2 regions of the Planococcus sp. PAMC 21323 genome follow, and region 2 is predicted to be linked to the other one. Evidence: a T-box and tRNA genes for the amino acid it is inferred to sense, from the RefSeq annotation. Region 2 holds a T-box; the other holds one or more tRNA genes.
What was found. The T-box of region 2 lies ahead of tyrS (tyrosine--tRNA ligase). A T-box ahead of a tRNA ligase gene usually reads a tRNA of that ligase, here a tRNA-Tyr.
Positions count from the first base shown of each region.

Region 1: it encodes a tRNA-Tyr, which carries the amino acid that the T-box ahead of tyrS (tyrosine--tRNA ligase) is inferred to sense. The anticodon was not compared.

Region 1 is NZ_CP009129.1:76,801-81,059, reverse strand. It holds gene PLANO_RS00485 (LysR family transcriptional regulator) at 1-803, opposite strand, end outside; gene PLANO_RS00480 (citrate synthase/methylcitrate synthase) at 908-1,987, shown strand; tRNA gene PLANO_RS00475 (tRNA-Ala) at 2,058-2,130, opposite strand; tRNA gene PLANO_RS00470 (tRNA-Lys) at 2,162-2,234, opposite strand; tRNA gene PLANO_RS00465 (tRNA-Gln) at 2,245-2,319, opposite strand; tRNA gene PLANO_RS00460 (tRNA-Tyr) at 2,339-2,422, opposite strand; tRNA gene PLANO_RS00455 (tRNA-Val) at 2,442-2,517, opposite strand; tRNA gene PLANO_RS00450 (tRNA-Glu) at 2,522-2,596, opposite strand; tRNA gene PLANO_RS00445 (tRNA-Thr) at 2,656-2,728, opposite strand; rRNA gene rrf (5S ribosomal RNA) at 2,771-2,886, opposite strand; rRNA gene PLANO_RS00435 (23S ribosomal RNA) at 2,963-4,259, opposite strand, start outside.
Region 2 is NZ_CP009129.1:1,099,816-1,104,074, reverse strand. It holds gene PLANO_RS05620 (cobalamin-binding protein) at 217-1,023, shown strand; gene tyrS (tyrosine--tRNA ligase) at 1,069-2,334, opposite strand; T-box leader at 2,411-2,599, opposite strand; gene PLANO_RS05605 (transglycosylase domain-containing protein) at 2,704-4,259, shown strand, end outside.

The DNA of each region.
Region 1 (4,259 bases), 1.0 Mb from region 2:
GAGACCGTGGGCAGTGGAAATAAATCGAAATGCGCTTCCATTAAACGGCCTTCCACCAATTCTCGTCGCACCATTGATTTGGGTAAAAATGATGTGCCGAGCCCTTCTTGAATAAAACGTTTTACAATATGCGCTTGTGTGACTTTCATTGTTCGAATACCGGGCATGTGTAAGCGTAACTTCTCTAACAACTCTTCCCAAAAAACAGGATGATGATGCGTAAACAAGATCGAGTTCCGCAAGGTGTCTTCGACTGAAATCGCTGGTCCCGTTTCATCATCATAAGCATCTCTTGGCAAAATAAATAACAAAGGGTCATCATAAACCACAAGTGGTTCAATCGTCCGACCAATAGGTGCTAGAGCAGAAATTCCAGCAGACACTTCTTCTGATTCAACTAAGTCCTCTATAGCTTCTGATTCTTCCACACGGATTATAAACTCGACTTCTGGATGTTGTTCTGTAAAAGACCGCAGTACATAAGGCAAAACCGTTTCGGCCATTAAAGGAGAAATCGCCAATGTCCATTTTTTTCGGTACCCTTGAGCGTAAGCGTGTAATTCTTCCACACTACCATCTAATTGCGCTATTACTTTTTCGGCTTTCTCTTTAAAATGACGCCCTTCTTCTGTTAAAGAAACTCGGTTATGGCTCCGCTTGAATAAAGAAATTCCTAAACTTTCCTCCAATAATCGAATATGAACGGTCACACTAGGCTGCGACATTAACAGACGCTCTGACGTTTTTCTGAAATTCAAGGTTTCTGCCGCATCCACAAAGGTTCTCAACCATTGAACTTCCATAACACCCCTCATTTCGATTAATATTCTTAATTGTCTTAATTATATATCTTTAATTTTTTTTATCAATCTAGAGGAGTAAACTAAAAGAAAAGGAGGCGTTTTACATGTTTCAAAAAGGATTAAAAGGTGTAGTAGCTGTTCAAACTGCGATTGCTTCTGTGGATGGAGATATAGGTGAATTGCGCTATCGTGGCGAACTTGTAAACACAGTTATTCAAGGAAAGTCATTTGAGGAAACTGCTTATTTTCTTTGGTACGGAGTGTCACCTGACACTCGTCAATTGCAACATATCAAACAACAATTGCTTTCCTATCGCAAACTGCCAGAACATCTTGTTCTAATTTCACAGCTTTTACCAAAGGAGATTTCTTTAATGGACGCAATGCGGACCTTAGTATCCGCATATACGCATACCGAATTTCAACAATTGTCTTCTCAACAACAAGCCATTGCATTAACAGCAGCATTGCCAGTAATGACCGCTGCTTTTTACCGCATTCAAAACGGACAACAACCCGTAAAACCACGAGATGATTTAGGTCACACCGCCAATTATCTTTGGATGATCAACGAACAAGAACCTTCTGCTGTACAAACAGAAGCGCTCGAAACTTATTTAAAATTAACAATGGAACACGGCATGAATGCTTCGACTTTTGCAGCACGTGTGACCATTTCAACCGAATCCGATATAGTATCCGCCATCACGTCAGCGCTTGGCACGATGAAAGGTCCACTTCACGGGGGTGCCCCGTCAGGCGTGATTGATTTACTCGACCAAATAAAAACACAAGACCAGATTGCTCCGGTTATTGAAGACAAGTTAAATAGCGGAGAAAAAATTATGGGCTTTGGTCATCGAGTTTACCGTACAGAAGATCCACGGTCTGTAATCTTGCGAGAAAAATGTTTAGAACTTCAAGGAGAAGATCCGTGGCTCGATTTAGCAGTTGCAGCAGAAGCCTATATTGTTAAAAAGCTTAACGAACACAAGCCCGGACGTGCACTGTACACCAATGTAGAGTTTTATGCAGCGGCGATTATGCGATCTATCAAAATGCCGACTCAATTGTTTACACCCACTTTTAGTGTGGCGCGCATCATTGGATGGACAGCGCACACACTCGAACAACAAGAAAATAACGTCATCTTCAGACCACAATCCGAATACATCAAAACCTAAAAAAAACCCGTATCCAAATGAATGGATACGGGTTTTTTACACATGGATAGTACAAATACACATGGAACAATGGAGCCTAGCGGGATCGAACCGCTGACCTCCTGCGTGCAAGGCAGGCGCTCTCCCAGCTGAGCTAAGGCCCCGCGCTGAACAGGCGCAAGGATGTTAAAAGAATGAGCCATGAAGGATTCGAACCTTCGACCCTCTGATTAAAAGTCAGATGCTCTACCAACTGAGCTAATGGCTCATAATAAAAATGGCTGGGGTACCTGGATTCGAACCAGGGCATGACGGGATCAAAACCCGTTGCCTTACCGCTTGGCTATACCCCATTAATTATGATAAGAAAACTGGTGGTGGGGGGCAGATTCGAACTGCCGAACCCGAAGGAGCGGATTTACAGTCCGCCGCGTTTAGCCACTTCGCTACCCCACCGTATAAAGTTATGAAAAAATGGTGGAGGATGACGGGATCGAACCGCCGACCCTCTGCTTGTAAGGCAGATGCTCTCCCAGCTGAGCTAATCCTCCGATATGGTGACCCCTACGGGATTCGAACCCGTGTTACCGCCGTGAAAGGGCGGTGTCTTAACCGCTTGACCAAGGGGCCTTGCCTAATAAAATCGTTTATTTAATTTCCATTTAGAGAAACTCTGTAAAAAAAACAAAAGCTTCCAACCGGATTCGAACCGGTGACCTCTTCCTTACCATGGAAGCACTCTACCTGCTGAGCTATGGAAGCAAGGTAAAAGAATCATTAGGAATAAAAAATAAACATAGAATAGCCCAGCGACGTCCTACTCTCACAGGGGGAAACCCCCAACTACCATCGGCGCAAAAGAGCTTAACTGCCGTGTTCGGGATGGGAACGGGTGTGGCCTCTTTGCCATCATCACTGGACTATTTGGTTGAGTGCTTGTTCACTCAAAACTGGATAAACGACATTGGAACGTGCAAGATTTTCGCCTACAATTTGTTGGTTAAGTCCTCGATCGATTAGTATTCGTCAGCTGCACGTGTCGCCACGCTTCCACCTCGAACCTATCTACCTCATCGTCTTTGAGGGATCTTACTTGCTTGCGCAATGGGAAATCTCATCTTGAGGGGGGCTTCGTGCTTAGATGCTTTCAGCACTTATCCCGGCCACACATAGCTACCCAGCGATGCCCTTGGCAGAACAACTGGTACACCAGCGGTGTGTCCATCCCGGTCCTCTCGTACTAAGGACAGCTCCTCTCAAATTTCCTGCGCCCGCGACGGATAGGGACCGAACTGTCTCACGACGTTCTGAACCCAGCTCGCGTACCGCTTTAATGGGCGAACAGCCCAACCCTTGGGACCGACTACAGCCCCAGGATGCGATGAGCCGACATCGAGGTGCCAAACCTCCCCGTCGATGTGGACTCTTGGGGGAGATAAGCCTGTTATCCCCGGGGTAGCTTTTATCCGTTGAGCGATGGCCCTTCCATGCGGAACCACCGGATCACTAAGCCCGTCTTTCGACCCTGCTCGACATGTACGTCTCGCAGTCAAGCTCCCTTCTGCCTTTACACTCTACGAATGATTTCCAACCATTCTGAGGGAACCTTTGGGCGCCTCCGTTACTCTTTAGGAGGCGACCGCCCCAGTCAAACTGCCCGCCTGACACTGTCTCCCAAGCCGATCAGGCTTGTGGGTTAGAATTTCAATACAACCAGGGTAGTATCCCACTGACGCCTCCTCCGAAGCTGGCGCTCCGGAATCTCAGGCTCCTACCTATCCTGTACAAGTTGCACCAAAATTCAATATCAGGCTACAGTAAAGCTCCACGGGGTCTTTCCGTCCTGTCGCGGGTAACCTGCATCTTCACAGGTACTATAATTTCACCGAGTCTCTCGTTGAGACAGTGCCCAGATCGTTACGCCTTTCGTGCGGGTCGGAACTTACCCGACAAGGAATTTCGCTACCTTAGGACCGTTATAGTTACGGCCGCCGTTTACTGGGGCTTCAATTCGCACCTTCGCTTGCGCTAAGCACTCCTCTTAACCTTCCAGCACCGGGCAGGCGTCAGCCCCTATACGTCACCTTACGGTTTTGCAGAGACCTGTGTTTTTGCTAAACAGTCGCCTGGGCCTATTCACTGCGGCTCTCTCGGGCTATTCACCCTACCAGAGCACCCCTTCTCCCGAAGTTACGGGGTCATTTTGCCGAGTTCCTTAACGAGAGTTCACTCGCTCACCTTAGAATTCTCTTCTCGCCTACCTGTGTCGGTTTGCGGTACGGGCACCTCCCGC
Region 2 (4,259 bases):
ATTCCAATTTATATATACCTGTATATTTACCCTAACTTTTGTTAGCTAAAACCAAGTCTCTCTTTTCTCATAAAATCTCCTGAATAAAAAAATGTTCCTGAATTTTACAATTTGTGTTCATTCTTTCTAATCATACGATGTTTACACAAATTCTTCAAATCGAAAGAAATTTGTCCATTAGACATGGTAAACTGGAAATAATGGAGGTGGAGCTAGATGCGAATTATTTCAATTTGCCCAAGCAATACGGAACTTTTAGCTTTTTTAAATGCTGAACATATGCTCGTTGGAATCGACGATTATTCTGATTGGCCAAAAGAAATTACCACATTGCCACGACTCGGACCAGATTTATCCATTCGAATGGATGAATTGGAGGCCTTAAAACCCGATTTGGTATTAGCTTCTTTGAGCGTACCTGGAATGGAAAAAAACGTAGATGAATTAGTCAAACGGAATATTCCTCATCTCGTTTTAGATCCCCAATCATTAGACGAAATTGGGCAAGACTTATTAAAAGTGGCTGAAGTGTGCGGAATTGATGCGACGGCAATTCATTCCGAATATTTGGCTGTTATCGAAGATATCAAATCTCGTGGTCAACGAGCAAACAGTCGCCCTTCATTATATTGGGAATGGTGGCCAAAGCCTGTTTTCACCCCTGGTAACATTAACTGGCTAACTGAAATCAGCAGTATGACCGGTGCACGTAATCTTTTTGATGACACGGATTCTGCCAATGTTCAAACAGACTGGGCAGATGTCCTAGAGCGTCAACCAGATTATATTTTACTCGCTTGGGTCGGTATTTTAACATCAAAAGTAAAACCCGAACTCCTTAAGAAACGTCCAGGCTGGAATGATTTAAAAGCAATGGAACATATTCATATTATGGAAGAAGAATTGTATTGTCGCCCTTCTCCACGTTTAATTGAAGGTGCTATCCGTTTAGGAAAATTAATTCATCCTAAACAGTTCGAAGATATGGAACTGCCTCGCTTTATTAAAGAAAAACAAATATAAAAACAAACAAGGCCAGCCAAATTTCGACTGGCCTTTGCATATTTATTATTTGAATTGCACCATATGATATTTCTTTTTCCCGCGGCGGATAATAGCAAATGCATCATCTAACCGATCATTTTCGTCGACGACGTATTCCAAATCGGTTACTTTTTCACCATTTACTGAAATCGCACCATTTGTAACATCTTCTCGTGCTTGGCGTTTCGATGATGAAATACCCGCCTCCACAATTAAATCTACAATCGATTTATCTTCTTTGGTCATCTCCACTGAAGGGACATCTTTAAATGCAGCTTTCATTTCTGAAGAAGACAATGCTTTTAAGTCACCACTAAACAATGCTTTTGTAATGCGCTGAGCGTCAGCTAATGCTTCTTCCCCGTGGATTAGTTTCGTCATTTCTTCAGCCAATGTTTTTTGTGCTTGACGCAAATGCGCTTCTGTTTCGACTGCTTTTTCTAATACTTCAATGTCTTCACGGCTAATAAATGTGAAAATCTTCAGGTATTTAATAACGTCTGCATCTGCAGCATTAATCCAAAACTGGTAAAACTCGTATGGAGAAGTCTTTTTCGGATCTAACCATACTGCTCCACCTGCTGACTTACCAAACTTGGTACCATCGGCTTTTGTCACAAGAGGAATCGTGATACCAAATGCTTTCGCTTCTTCATCATGTGTTTTGCGAATCATTTCAAGACCTGAAGTGATATTGCCCCACTGATCCGACCCACCGATTTGAATGCGGCAATTGTGTTCGTTATACAAATGGTTAAAGTCGATTGCTTGGATCAACGTGTACGAAAACTCCGTAAACGAAATTCCTGTTTCTAAACGTGATGCTACTGAATCTTTAGCTAACATATAATTAACCGAAATTAATTTACCGTAGTCACGTAAAAATTCAATGACGCTCATCGCGCCGATCCAATCACGGTTGTTGACCATTTTCGCACCGTTCTCAGATTTAAAATCAAAAATTTGTTCCATTTGAACTTTGATGCCTTCAACATTGCGATCAATTTGTTCAGTCGTTTGCAATTGGCGTTCTTCGTTACGTCCAGAAGGATCCCCAATCATTCCTGTTGCTCCACCCACTAATAAAATTGGTTGATGTCCATGCATTTGAAAACGACGTAATGTAAGTAGTGGAACAATATGTCCAATGTGCATACTGTCAGCTGTTGGGTCCACTCCGCAGTATAATGATATCTTTTGTTCGTTTAGTAATTTTTCCATACCTTCTTCATCCGTTTGTTGGTACAATAAACCGCGCCATTGTAAATCCTGAATTAATTCGTTCGTCATTGTTGTTCCTCCTTAAATGTGTTAATCGATGAGCCTGTTAAAAATCCACATAAAAAAGCCCCTGCATGAAATTTCATGCAGGGACGCAATTGCGCGGTACCACCCAGCTTGGAGAACTTAGTCTCCCTCTCATCATGTGCCGAACGGGGCACTTCCGCAAACTCCAGATCTGTAATTCGACTCATGCATTTTGACCAGTTTGCACCCCCCACCGGCTCTCTTAACAAAATTGCACAATCTACTTCGAATCCTTCATCGTTTTAATATGAATTATACTAGTAGTTTACTTTATTATTTTAACTTGTCAATAAGTTTAGATGCAATTATAAGAATATGATATACTATAAAAGATTTTAGGAGGGCGATAATGTGCGTGAAAAATTTAACTATTGGCTAGGTAAAGCTGAAGAAACAACCGATAAATTAACTTCAACAAAATGGTTTAAGCGAATGAGCATAACAACCGGAGTTCTGTGGAATTTAGCATTAATTTTCGCGATTGCTTTAGTGACAATCGGCGTTTTTGCTGCGTCTGTTGGAGCAGGCTATTTTGCTTCACTTGTAGATGAAGAAAAGCTGCGATCTGAAGATGAAATGCGTGGAGAAATCTATAGTTATGGGGAAACAACCGAAATGTACTTTGCTAACGATGTATACATTGGAAAAGTACAAACAGATTTGGAACGCAAGGAAACTACTTTGCCTAATATATCGAAAACAGCCATTAATGCTGTGTTAGCTACGGAAGATGAGTACTTTATGGAACACGAAGGGATTGTACCAAAAGCTATTTTCCGCGGTCTGCTTCAAGATGTTTCAAATTCTGACACCCAAACAGGCGGTTCAACGTTAACGCAACAATTGATTAAAAACCAAATTTTAACCAATGAAGTTTCTTATGAGCGAAAAGCTAAAGAAATCCTTCTTGCGATGCGCCTTGAAAAATTCATGACAAAAGATGAAATTATGGAAGCTTATCTCAACATTATTCCTTACGGCCGCAACTCTTCAGGTGCCAATATTGCCGGAATTGAAACGGCTGCCAACGGATTATTTAATAAATCTGCAAAAGATTTAAGCTTACCTGAAGCTGCTTTTATTGCAGGCATTCCAAAAGCACCTTTTTTCTATACTCCCTATAATTCTTATGGAGAATTAAAAGACGAAGCTGGATTACAACCCGGACTTGATCGAATGAAAACCGTTCTTTTCCGAATGAGAGAAGCTGACTATATTACTCAGCAAGAATATGACGAAGCTATTTCCTTTAATATCGTAAAAAGTTTCCGTCAAAATGAGAAGCGGTCACGTGAAAACAATCCCTATGTAACGACAGAACTTGAAAAACGTGCAGTTCGCATCATTATGGATGTACTAGCAAAAGAGGATGGCTTGGACCCTATTACCCTAAAAGAAAACAATAAGCTTTATGAAGAATATGCGATTTTAGCTGACCGAGCAGTTCGGTCAAATGGGTATCGAATACATTCGACCATTAACAAAGAACTCTACTTGGCTCACGAAAAAGCAAAAGATGCTTATACTCGTTACGGAACAGAATTAACAATTCCCTCAAAAGATAAAGACGGGAATGAAATAACGAAGAAATTGCCTGTACAAGTAGGTAGTATGATGATTGAAAATAAAACTGGACGTATCTTAAGTTTTGTTGGCGGGCGTGACCATGAAATTGAAGAGTTGAACCATGCAACTCAAGCATACCGTTCAATTGGTTCTACTGTAAAACCGCTATTAGTTTACGGTCCAGCACTTGACCTTGGTGTTATCGGAGCTGGCAGTCCAGTAGTCGACATCAAATTCACAATACAAGATAACGGAAAACCTTGGACGCCGAGTAACTTTGTTCCAACAAGTGAACAAGGTATTATGTCAGCACGTGATGCACTCGCTCAATCTCAAAACTT